Regions from separate parts of the Pantoea sp. XAF26B01_ASV70 genome, predicted to be linked through region 1. Evidence: predicted binding sites of a transcription regulator. Region 1 holds the regulator's gene; each other region holds the start of a gene.
What was found. Region 1 encodes PurR, which represses purine synthesis genes. Its sites were predicted from a motif close to CANGCAAACGTTTGCNTG; they were not measured.
Positions count from the first base shown of each region.

Region 1 (4,270 bases):
ACAGATTAATAATTCGTAATAATTTCGTTGATATAAGACGCTGAAAATGTTCATTTTCAGCACAATTGCGTGGGTTGCAAAGATTAATATTAAAAGGCATTACAGTTTTTAAAAGAACTGGACTAGAATGGCCTGGGCGCTGATCCTGGATCAGATTAATCTCAACTTTGTCGCGGTGCGTAGTGGCCCTGACAACTTAACTAATCAACGGACTATGCGTTTAATCATTACGTTTTTCATGCTGGCCTTTGCGCAACTGTTTTTCAACATCGCCGCTGCGTCGCCTCACGCGCCGGTGAACGTCAGTACGCATAAAGCAGAGAAAAAGAGTGCGCGCGACGATGAGCGTCGCAAGCGTCGCCCGGTCAAAACGGTGACGAAAAAGACTCGCCTCAGCCCGGTTCAAAAACTAAAAACAAAAAAACTGAAAAAAGTCGAACTCACCGCGAAACAGACGCCTGCTAAGAAGACCTCGCTAAAAACCGCCCGTCTCAGTAAGAACAAAGAGAAAAAACGTTATGGTCATCAGCGCCTGCTGAAAACCGCTGAGGTCACCACCAGCGAGACCGGCACGATTAAGATGAGCAAATCTCACCGTCAGCGCTACCAGAAGGCCCGCGAAACCGCGATGACCAAGCTGATGGGTCAGTTGGGTAAACCCTATCAGTGGGGCGGCACCTCTCCCCATACCGGTTTCGATTGCAGCGGCCTGGTCTGGTACGCCTATAAAGATCTGGTGAAGTTTAAGATCCCACGTACCGCTAACGAGATGTACCACCTGCGTGACGCCGCGCCGATCAAGCGTGAGTCGCTGGAGAAAGGCGATCTGGTCTTCTTCCGTATCAATGGTCGTGGTACTGCGGACCATGTCGGCGTTTACCTGGGTGATGGCAAGTTTATCCAGTCGCCACGCACCGGCAAAGATATTCAGATCAGCGCTTTAGGAGAAGATTACTGGCAGCGCCACTATATTGGTGCCCGTCGGGTGATGACGCCAAAAACCATACGCTGAGCAGCAGAACAACCAGAAGAGAGCCGGGATAATCCCGGCTTTTTTTTTAGTGCAGAATAGCGGTAAAACTAAAGGCCACAATCATCAGCAGACAGCCCGCGGTGGTCATTAAAGCCAGTTTAAGATCGGTACTCATTGCTTGCTCCTTAGTCACACAATCAGTAGGGGTATCGCATTTTCCCACAGGGCCCGGTAAAAATCTCGTTTTATCCGTTCAGCCTTGTTAGAATCCCGCCTTTGTTGCGCAACGCGCGCAACCCTGATTCCGTTTGCGCACGTTTTCAGGCGCTTTTACGCCGCCAGCGGCCTGTTGACTGGCCTTAAAAGCTGCATTTTTGCGGAAAAAACCCTGAGCAGACGCAAACGTTTAACACTACGCTTATCATAGAGTTAGATAAGCACCGGAGTCCGATTTTCATGGCAACAATTAAAGATGTGGCGAAACGCGCTGGCGTCTCAACGACCACCGTTTCGCACGTCATCAATAAAACCCGCTTTGTGGCTGAAGAGACGCGCAACGCGGTCTGGCAGGCGATTAAAGAACTGCACTACTCGCCGAGCGCCGTGGCGCGCAGCCTGAAAGTGAACCACACCAAAACGCTGGGCCTGCTTGCCACCTCCAGCGAAGCGCCCTATTTCGCTGAAATTATCGAAGCGGTTGAAAATCACTGCTTTGACAAAGGCTATACGCTGATTCTGGGTAATGCGCATAACGATCTGCAAAAACAGCGCGCCTATCTCAGCATGATGGCGCAGAAACGCGTCGATGGGCTGCTGGTGATGTGCTCTGAATATCCGGACGATCTGCTGCAGATGCTGGAAGAGAACCGCAATATCCCGATGGTGGTGATGGACTGGGGCGAGTCGCGCGCCGACTTCACCGACACGGTACTGGATAATGCTTTCCAGGGCGGCTATCTGGCGGGACGCTATCTGATTGAACGCGGACACCGGGATATTGGTGCAATCCCCGGCCAGATGGAGCGTAACACCGGTGGCGGACGTCATGCCGGTTTCCTGAAGGCGATGGAAGAAGCGGGTATTCAGCCACGCGCCGAGTGGATTGTGCAGGGTGACTTTGAGCCGGAGTCGGGCTATCAGGCGATGCAGCAGATCCTGTCGCAGAAGCAGCGTCCGACGGCGGTGTTCTGTGGCGGTGACATCATGGCGATGGGCGCGATTTGCGCCGCCGACGAGATGGGTTTGCGCGTCCCCCAGGATATTTCGGTGATCGGCTATGACAACGTGCGCAACGCCCGCTATTTTGCACCGGCCCTGACCACGGTGCATCAGCCTAAAGCCCAGCTGGGTGAGAAAGCGCTGGAAATGCTGCTGGACCGCATTACCAGTAAGCGCGAAGTGTCACAAACGATTGAGGTCCATCCCACGCTGATTGAGCGCCGTTCCGTGGCCGATGGCCCGTTCCGCGACTATCGCCGTTAATGCTCGCTTAACCACTCCTGATTAAGCGTTTGCGCATCACCCAGATAGCTGAGCAACCAGCCTGTCGCGGGTGATGCGCGATCTTCTGCCCAGCTGACGCAGCATGGACTGTCCGGAAACGCCACCGGCAGCGTCAGTTCAACCAGCTCGCCGCTGTCGAGCAGTGGCCTGGCCAGGTGACCGGGCACCATCGCCACACACAATCCCGCCTGCACGCACTCCAGCCCGGTTTGCCACTCCGGCACCACCAGCCGGCGCTGGTTATCCAGCGTCCATGTCATACGACGCGGCAGTGCGCGAGAAGTATCTTCCAGCACAAGGGAGGGCCAGCTCCGCAGCGTGTCATCATCTATCTGGCTCGCCTGTGTCAGAGGATGGTCGGGCGCAACCACGCAGCGCCAGTTAAGCGTGCCCATATCCCGAAAAGCAAAGCGTCCGCCCACCGGTATCGCCTGAGTGGCACCAATCGCCACTTCCACCCGGCCATCGGCCAGCGCATCCCAGACGCCGTTAAAGACTTCATAGCTGATAATCAGCTCCATATCGGGAAAGTGGCGATAGAAATCTTTGACCAGTTGTCGGGTGCGCTGAGGTTTAGCGATACGGTCAACGGCTATGCTTAGCTGGCCGCGCCAGCCGTTAGCCAGCTGCTGACACTGTCGCCGGGTGGCAAGCATTTTTTTGATGACGCTGCGCCCTTCCCGGACAAAATGCTCACCCGCCGGGGTCAGAACCACTTCGCGATGCTGCCGTTCAAACAGCGGTACCGCCAGCCAGTTTTCCAGCTGACGCACCGTATAGCTGATGGCAGAGGGCACCCGATGTAACTCCTGCGCGGCGGCGCTGAAGCTTCCTCCACGGGCGACAGCGTCAACCACCTCTAATGCATATTCTGACCACATAATCTGCCTTCAAAAATTTTAACAGCAATCGGCAAATATTACCGTTTCACAGCAGCAAACGCACCTTTTACACTCTGCCGCGTTTATCCTGCAAAAATGAGAATCAGATGCTGTCGAATAAAGGGTTTATGCCCTACCTTGCCCTGCTGAGCATGCTGGGCTTTTTAGCCACTGATATGTACCTGCCCGCCTTTGGTGCGATGCAGCAAACCTTTAACACTTCACCCGGTCTGATCAGCGCCAGTATGAGTCTCTTCCTGGGCGGCTTCGCCGTGGGTCAGCTCTTCTGGGGACCGCTTTCCGATCGCATCGGTCGTAAACCGGTGCTGCTGTCCGGACTGGCCATGTTTGGCGCTGGCTGCGCAGGCATGCTGTGGGTGAATGATATCTATCTGATGCTGGCGCTGCGTTTTGTCCAGGCGATTGGCGTCTGTGCCGCTGCCGTAAGCTGGCAGGCGCTGGTGGTGGATCGCTACCCTGCAGCGCGCGCTAACAAAGTCTTTGCCACCATTATGCCGCTGGTTGCGCTCTCTCCGGCGCTGGCTCCGCTACTGGGTGCCTGGCTGATCGGCCACTTCCACTGGCGTTCGATTTTCCTGGTGCTGACCCTGATTGCGGTGGCGTTGATTCTGACCACGCTGCGTCTGCCCACCGTGCGCAAGGCCGCGGGAGAAAAAGGTGCGCAGCCCGGCTTTTTCACGCTGCTTAAATCACGGGTCTACAGCGGCAACGTGCTGATCTACTCCGCCTGCTCAGCCAGCTTCTTTGCCTGGCTGACCGGATCGCCCTTTATTCTGGCGGATCTGGGTCTGTCGCCCGCCGATATCGGTCTGAGTTATGTGCCCCAGACGCTCGCCTTTTTAATTGGTGGCTTCGGCTGTCGCACCCTGCTCAACCGCTTTAACGGCGCACA
Region 1 is NZ_CM137251.1:2,374,220-2,378,489, forward strand. It holds gene ACX8ZY_RS11115 (C40 family peptidase) at 215-1,012, shown strand; gene cydH (cytochrome bd-I oxidase subunit CydH) at 1,059-1,148, opposite strand; gene purR (HTH-type transcriptional repressor PurR) at 1,430-2,455, shown strand; gene punR (DNA-binding transcriptional activator PunR) at 2,452-3,357, opposite strand; gene punC (purine nucleoside transporter PunC) at 3,465-4,270, shown strand, end outside.

Region 2 (4,270 bases), 440 kb from region 1:
CACCGATTTCGCGCAGGTGGATTACACCGATGCGGTTGAGATCCTGATGAACTGCGGTCAGACCTTCGAAAACCCGGTCTCATGGGGTATTGACCTCTCCTCTGAACATGAGCGTTACCTGGCCGAGAAACACTTTAAAGCGCCGGTGGTGGTGAAAAACTATCCGAAAGACATTAAAGCGTTCTATATGCGCCTGAATGACGATGGCAAAACCGTGGCGGCGATGGATGTTCTGGCGCCAGGCATTGGTGAGATCATTGGCGGTTCACAGCGTGAAGAACGTCTGGATGTCCTGGATGCGCGTCTGGAAGAGATGGGTCTGAATAAAGAAGATTACTGGTGGTATCGTGACCTGCGTCGCTACGGTACCGTGCCACATTCTGGCTTTGGATTAGGCTTTGAACGTCTGATCGCCTATGTCACCGGCGTACAAAATGTCAGGGACGTAATCCCCTTCCCGCGCACCCCACGCAACGCGAGTTTCTGATATTCGGCATTAAATATAAGAAATTCATATATATAACGAGGTCGGCACTGCCGGCCTTTTTTTATTTTTGTAAATTTTGAGTTCTCTCACAAAGTTCCGTGTTTTTTACATTTTGTAATACATATTTTCTTACTGAAACAAGATTACGAGTTTAGTAGCATTTAAGCGCTAGAATTACGGCGGGTGGGATGGAAAGATGCGTGCAGACACAGGAAGACACCAAACTTCGTTCAGGGTTCTGTAAAGATTTCCTGACGGCAGTGGCAGGTGTACAAATAACTCCAATGAGGGTAATGAATAATGATGAAGCGCAATATTCTTGCAGTGGTTATCCCTGCTCTGTTAGTAGCTGGCGCAGCAAACGCTGCAGAAATCTATAACAAAGACGGCAACAAACTGGACCTGTACGGTAAAGTGGATGCGCGTCACCAATTCTCTGATAGCGCTGGTGATGATGGCGATGAGTCTTATGTGCGCTTCGGCTTCAAAGGCGAAACCCAAATTAATGACCAGCTGACCGGTTACGGCCAGTGGGAATACAACGTTCAGGCGAACAACTCTGAAGGTTCTGACGCACAAGACGGCAACAAAACCCGTCTGGGCTTTGCCGGTCTGAAATTCGGCGATGCAGGTTCAATCGACTACGGCCGTAACTACGGTCTGGTTTACGATGCAATCGGCTGGACCGATATGCTGCCAGTATTTGGTGGTGACTGGGGTAACTCAGATAACTTCATGAACGGTCGTAGCGGCGGCCTGCTGACCTACCGCAACACCAACTTCTTCGGTCTGGTTGATGGCTGGGACTTTGCTGCTCAGTATCAGGGTAAAAACGATCGTGACGGTAACAGCGACGGTGTGCGTCGTTCTAACGGCGACGGCTACGCGTTCTCAACTTCTTACACCTCACCAATCGGTGTAGGCATCGTTGGTGCATACAGCAGCAGCGACCGAACTAATGCACAGGCAGCGGGTACTACTGACGCGAACGGTAACGTAATCGGTCAGGGCAAACGTGCAGAGAACTGGGCAACTGCGCTGAAATATGATGCGAACAACGTTTACCTGGCGGCAATGTATGGCGAAGGCCGTAACTCTTCATTTTATGACGCTACCGTACCTAACACCGCCGCTGGCGCTCTCCCTGGCTCAACCACTAATGGCACTGCCTATGTTAACAAAAGCCAGACTATTGAGTTAGTTGCTCAGTATCAGTTTGACTTCGGTCTGCGTCCATCCATCGCATACGTGCAGCAGAAAGGCAAAGATATTGAAGGCGTGGGCGATGCTGACCTGTACAAATACATCGATGTTGGCGCGACTTACTACTTCAACAAAAACATGTCTACCTATGTTGATTACAAAATCAACCAGCTGGATGACGACAACGCACTGGGTATGAACTCAGACGACGTGGTTGGTGTAGGCCTGGTTTACCAGTTCTAATCCTGCTTCGAACATGTTGAAAAACGGGGCTACGGTCCCGTTTTTTTATGGCTGTTATTCACCAGAACTCTGTTTCCTCACGCCCTTCTACTCCGCTAAAACGTCTTTACTTCCCCGTCGCGCAATCCGCACCGCAAAATGTATGAATTTGTCTCGCAAACGGTTGGCATTTGTCTGGCCGGACGCTAACCTGAGAGCTCTTTTCGCTAAAGTTCACGCTAATGGACCTGACACATGTTTGAATCGATCTCTGCTGCACCCGCCGATCCTATTCTTGGGCTGGCCGATCTGTTTCGTGCTGACGACCGCCCGGAAAAAATCAATCTGGGCATTGGCGTCTATAAAGACGAAACCGGCAAGACCCCGGTGCTGACCAGTGTTAAAAAAGCTGAGCAATATCTGCTGGAAAATGAAACCACCAAAAACTATCTCAGTATTGATGGTCTGGCTGATTTTGCCCGTTGCACACAGGCCCTGCTGTTCGGCAACCAGAGCCCGCTAATCACCGCTGGCCGCGCTCGCACGGCTCAGACACCGGGTGGTACCGGTGCGCTACGCGTTGCAGCCGATTTCCTCGCCACGCAAACATCGGTGAAGCGGGTCTGGATCAGCAATCCGAGCTGGCCGAATCACAACAACGTGTTTAACGCTGCCGGTCTTGAGGTCTGTGAATACCACTATTACGACCCGGCAAACCATACGCTGGATTTCGATGGCATGGTCGCGTCACTGAAACAGGTTCAGCCAGGCGATGTGGTGCTGTTCCACGGCTGCTGCCATAACCCGACCGGTATCGACCCGACCGCTGAGCAGTGGCAACAGCTGGCGGAGCTGTCACAGGCCAACGGCTGGCTGCCGTTGTTTGACTTCGCTTACCAGGGTTTTGCCCGTGGTCTGGAGGAAGATGCAGAAGGCCTGCGTATTTTTGCCGCCTCGCATCAGGAACTGATCGTCGCCAGCTCTTACTCCAAGAATTTCGGCCTGTATAACGAGCGTGTCGGTGCCATCACGCTGGTTGCCGCCGATGCGAGCGTGGCTGATACCGCGTTCAGTCAGGTGAAGTACACCATTCGCGCGAACTACTCCAATCCGCCGGCACATGGCGCCGCCATCGTCGCCACCATTCTGGGCAACGATACCCTGCGTACCATCTGGGAGCAGGAGCTGTCGGACATGCGTCAGCGCATTCAGCGCATGCGCCAGCTCTTCGTAAACACGCTGGCGGAGAAAGGCGCACAGCGCGACTTCAGCTTTATTATTAAGCAGAACGGCATGTTCTCGTTCAGTGGCTTAACCAAAGACCAGGTCATTCGCCTGCGTGAAGAGTTTGGCGTCTACGCGGTGAACTCAGGGCGGGTGAATGTGGCGGGCATGACGCCAGACAATATGTCGGCGCTGTGCGAAGCGATTGTCGCCGTGCTGTAAGCAGGATGACCGAATTGAAAAATGGGCCTGCTGGCCCATTTTTTATTGCAGGAAAGGATTGCTGATGCGTTCATGCCCCAGCGTAGAAATCGGGCCGTGACCGGGCAGAAAAGTGACATCATCGCCCAGCGGCAGCAGTTTCGTGCGGATAGCATCGATTAACTGCTGATGATCGCCCTGCGGGAAGTCTGTGCGTCCCACACCACCATTAAAAATCACGTCACCTGAAATCAGTAACCTTCCTGGACGATCGAAGAACACCACGTGGCCAGGCGAATGGCCCGGACAGTGCAGGACTTCCAGCGTGGTCAGCCCTACCTGTACGCTCTCCCCCTCTTCCAGCCAGCGATCGGGGGTAAAAGGCGCGCATTCATCAAGTCCGAACATCCGGCTCTGGGTAGGCAGCGCCTCCAGCCAGAATGCATCACGCTTTTGCGGTCCGACAATCGGAATCTGCCAGAAGGCAGCCAGCTCGACGGCGGCCCCGACGTGATCAAGGTGTCCATGAGTCAGCAGAATCCGGGAAGGTTTAAGTTTGCGTTGTTCCAGCGTCTCTTTGATCAGATCGGCATCGCCGCCTGGATCGACCAGCGCGGCTTCACGAGTAGACTCGCACCAGATAACTGAACAGTTCTGGGCAAACGCGGTAACAGGAATAATGTGGTAATTCATAACGCTCCATGACCGGCTCACGCAGCGTTGCCGGTGTCATTACCAGTGCCTGATCGGCCCGGTATCAATATGTACAAAGTTACTGCGGGGATAATATCCTACACCACCCGCACGCAGAGATAACGCCGCTTTGCGTACATTGGCCAGAGAAACCCCTTCGATATGAAAATCCATTGCCTGGCCTTTGGTGTGATAGCTGTGCTTTGCCACCCCAGGACCGCTCTCACGTAACATGTTGTT
Region 2 is NZ_CM137251.1:2,814,512-2,818,781, forward strand. It holds gene asnS (asparagine--tRNA ligase) at 1-487, shown strand, start outside; gene ompF (porin OmpF) at 788-1,933, shown strand; gene ACX8ZY_RS13310 (amino acid aminotransferase) at 2,168-3,358, shown strand; gene ACX8ZY_RS13315 (MBL fold metallo-hydrolase) at 3,401-4,030, opposite strand; gene ACX8ZY_RS13320 (YcbK family protein) at 4,070-4,270, opposite strand, start outside.
Region 2: a site for PurR is predicted at 2,086-2,103, ahead of ACX8ZY_RS13310 (amino acid aminotransferase). Genes of this name have one in related genera too.

Region 3 (4,270 bases), 1.2 Mb from region 1:
GGCCGCCACGACCGCCATCGCTGACCAGCTCCGGCATCGCATTGGAGAGGCCGCCAGCGCCCACGTCGTGGATAAACAGAATCGGGTTCTCATCGCCCAGCTGCCAGCAGCGGTCGATCACTTCCTGACAACGACGCTCCATCTCCGGGTTATCACGCTGTACCGAGGCAAAGTCGAGATCGGCATCAGACTGACCCGAGGCCATTGATGATGCCGCGCCGCCGCCCAGGCCGATGTTCATTGCCGGACCGCCCAGCACCACCAGCTTCGCGCCTACGGTGATTTCACCTTTCTGCACGTGATCGGCACGGATATTCCCGATGCCGCCCGCCAGCATAATCGGCTTATGGTAGCCACGCAGCTCAGTGCCGTTGTGGCTGGTGACCTGCTCTTCATAGGTACGGAAGTAACCATTCAGAGCCGGACGACCAAATTCATTGTTAAATGCAGCACCGCCCAGCGGGCCATCGGTCATGATTTCCAGCGCGCTGACGATGCGGGCCGGTTTGCCGAAGTCCTCTTCCCACGGCTGTTCAAAGCCAGGGATACGCAGGTTCGATACGGAGAAACCGACGAGGCCCGCTTTTGGCTTCGAACCCCTTCCGGTTGCGCCTTCATCACGGATTTCACCACCGGAACCGGTCGCAGCACCGGGCCACGGCGAGATGGCCGTTGGGTGGTTATGGGTTTCCACCTTCATCAGGATGTGTGCGGCTTCCTGATGCCAGCGGTATTCGCTCTCTCCGGCGTCAGCAAAGAAGCGGCCAACCTCTGAGCCTTCCATCACAGCGGCGTTATCTTTGTAAGCAGAGAGCACGTAGTCCGGCGTCTGCTCCATGGTGTTTTTGATCATCTTAAACAGCGACTTTGGCTGTTTCTCGCCGTCGATAATCCAGTCGGCGTTGAAGATCTTGTGACGACAGTGCTCAGAGTTCGCCTGCGCAAACATATAGAGTTCAATGTCGTTGGGATTGCGGCCCAGTGCGGTAAACGCCGCCACCAGATAGTCGATTTCATCGTCGGCCAGCGCCAGACCCAGTGAGATATTCGCCTGAACCAGCGCCTGACGGCCCTCACCCAGCAGATCGACACTTTTCACCGGCTGTGGCGTGTGATGCGCGAACAGCTGTTCAGCCTGCGCCAGATCGCCGAAGACCGTTTCCATCATCCGATCGTGCAGCAGTGTGCCCAGCGTTTGCCACTGTGCTTCCGTCAGTTGTGGGGCCTGTACATAAAAGGCCAGGCCGCGCTCCAGGCGACGTACCTGCGGCAGGCCGCAGTTGTGGGCAATGTCAGTGGCTTTGGATGACCAGGGCGAAATGGTGCCGGGACGAGGCGTCACCAGCAGCAGACGCCCCTGTGGGGCATGTTCAGCGAGAGAGGGACCATATTTCAGCAGGCGCTGCAGACGGCTCTGTTCGTCAGCGCTTAAGGGCGTGCTGACATCAGCAAAATGGATGTACTCAGCGTAAATATCACTCACCGGCAGATGAGCGTCCTGAAAGCGGGTCAGCAGTTTGTTTACACGAAATGCCGACAGGGCGGGCGAACCACGCAGAATTTCCATTAATAAATCTCTCGTCAGGGCGCCGGGCGACGCTTCATTGGGCGCAACAGGGAAAACGGGGCGTATTATAGAGAAAGCGACCTCGCGACGAAACCGTTTGCGCACAATTTTTGGCGACCCGGATTTGCCTGAATTTTGCGCAAAAGCTGCTATAAAAGTTGCTCAGCGTGATTTTGTTGCGCAAAATGCCCCTCGCTCTGGGAGTTCAAAGAAGACAAATACTGCCTTTAAAAGACAGAGGCCTTAGAGCCAGCGAGAGATAACTATTTGAAACGCCTAAAATTTAATTATCTGTTTATCGGTCTGGTTGCCGTGCTGTTAGCGTTAGCGCTATGGCCATCCATTCCCTGGTATGGGGGTGGGCAGGACCAGATTTCACAGATTAAATCACGGGGAGTACTGCGTGTCAGTACTATCAATTCCCCGTTGACTTACTACACAGTGAACCAATCTCCGGCCGGTATGGATTATGAGCTGGCAAAACGCTTCGCCGATTATCTGGGCGTCAAACTCAAGGTGACAGTACGTCCCAACCTGAGCGATCTGTTTGACGATTTAGATGATGGCAAAGCCGATTTGCTGGCCGCGGGTCTGAACTACAACAGCGAACGCCTGACCCGCTATCAGACCGGGCCAGGCTACTACAACGTTTCGCAGCAGCTGGTCTATCGCGTGGATAAGCCGCGCCCTAAAAACCTCGGTGACTTAAAGGGGCGGCTGACTGTTGCGTCAGGATCGGCGTATCTGTCAACGCTGAAGAGCGCGCGGTCAAATCAGTACCCCGATCTGGACTGGGCGATCTCCACCGATCAGAGCCCTAAAGCCCTGCTGGAAGCGGTGGCAGACGGCAAGCTCGACTATACGATTGGCGACTCCGTGACCATCGCTCTGCTGCAGCGCATCTATCCGCAGCTGGCGGTGGCGTTTGACGTCACTGATGAAGAGCCGGTCACCTGGTATGTGCGGCACAGCGATGACGACAGCCTGAATGCCGCGATGCTCGACTTCTTTAACGGTATGGGTGAAGAAGGGGCGATGGCGCGGCTGGAGGAGAAATATCTCGGCCACGTCGGCACCTTTGATTATGTCGATACCCGCACTTTCCTGCGCGCCATCGATAACACGCTGCCTGACATCAAACCGCTGTTTGAGAAGTACGCCACCAGCATTGACTGGCGACTGCTGGCGGCAATCTCCTATCAGGAGTCGCACTGGAACCCGCAGGCCACCTCCCCTACCGGCGTGCGCGGCATGATGATGCTGACCCGTAACACCGCTGAGAGCCTGGACGTGGGCGACCGGACGGATCCCGAACAGAGCATTCGCGGCGGCAGTCAGTATCTGCAGGATATGATGGCGAAGGTGCCGCAGACCATCCCGGAAGATGAGCGCATCTGGTTTGCGCTGGCGGCCTATAACATGGGCTATGCCCATATGCTGGATGTCCGTAAACTCACTGCCCGCCAGGGGGGTAATCCAGATAGCTGGGCGGATGTGAAGCTGCGTCTGCCCATGCTGAGCCAGAAGCGTTACTACACCCAGACGGCTTATGGCTATGCCCGTGGGCATGAAGCCTATAACTATGTGGAGAACATCCGCAAATATCAGTTAAGCCTGGTGGGTTATCTGCAGGAGCAGGAAAAACGCCTGGCGCAGCAGGCTGAAGCACAACAAGCACAGGCCGAACTGGCCAAAGGCTATCCGGCGGTCGAACCGAAGATCGCCATGAATTAATCCTGGCGTTGCGCCTGACGCAGCGATTTTTTCTGCTCGCGACGCATACGGAAGAAGTCGCTCAGCATAGCGGCACACTCTTCAGCCAGCACGCCGCTCTGTAATTCAACCTGATGATTCATGCCGGGGTGCCCCAGCACATCGAGCAGCGATCCTGCAGCCCCACTTTTGATGTCGTGCGCACCGTAGACCAGCCGGCTGATGCGGCTGTGAACCATAGCGCCGGCGCACATCACGCACGGCTCCAGCGTCACGTAGAGCGTGGTATCCAGCAGACGATAATTTTCCAGTACTTTACCGCCCTGCCGCAACGCCATAATCTCCGCATGCGCCGTCGGATCGTGCTGGCCGATGGGCCGGTTCCAGCCTTCACCGATCACCCGGTCATTCTGAACCAGCACCGCACCCACCGGCACTTCGCCCTGCTCCCACGCCCGGCGCGCCAGGTCAAGCGCATGGCGCATCCAGTATTCATCTTGTTGTTTCATGCTGACCACTCCGGGCGACAGAAAAGCGGCGCATTATAGCGGTCTCACCGATCCTTTAGAAACTTATTCCAGCTGTTGCAGCTCACCTGCGGGTGTTACGCGCCAGCGATGCTGACAGAAAAACAGCAGCGGGTTGTCCTGTTTGCTGTCGCTATAGCCGCTGTAGAGCTGTAGCGGCGTGCCGATTTTCTCTTCCAGTTGTGCCACTTTCTCATGGCCGAGGCAGCGCATTGCCAGTACCCGCCCGCCCCAGCCGCGCTGCATCTGACTGGCAATCAGCTTCACGCGTGGCAGAAACGCGGAGTCGTAATAGACCTGCTCCACGAGAGACTGTGGCGATCCGGTGATGAGCCAGACGTCAGCATCATCACTGCCGAGATAATCGGTAAGGCGCTGCTGAACCACCGGAAAGGCTTTGACGCGCAGGCGGAACCACTGCGCAAATTCGGCTTCGAGTTGCAGCAGCGTCCGCTCAGAACGG
Region 3 is NZ_CM137251.1:1,130,500-1,134,769, reverse strand. It holds gene purL (phosphoribosylformylglycinamidine synthase) at 1-1,567, opposite strand, end outside; gene mltF (membrane-bound lytic murein transglycosylase MltF) at 1,835-3,301, shown strand; gene tadA (tRNA adenosine(34) deaminase TadA) at 3,298-3,789, opposite strand; gene yfhb (phosphatidylglycerophosphatase C) at 3,853-4,270, opposite strand, start outside.
Region 3: a site for PurR is predicted at 1,654-1,671, ahead of purL (phosphoribosylformylglycinamidine synthase). Genes of this name have one in related genera too.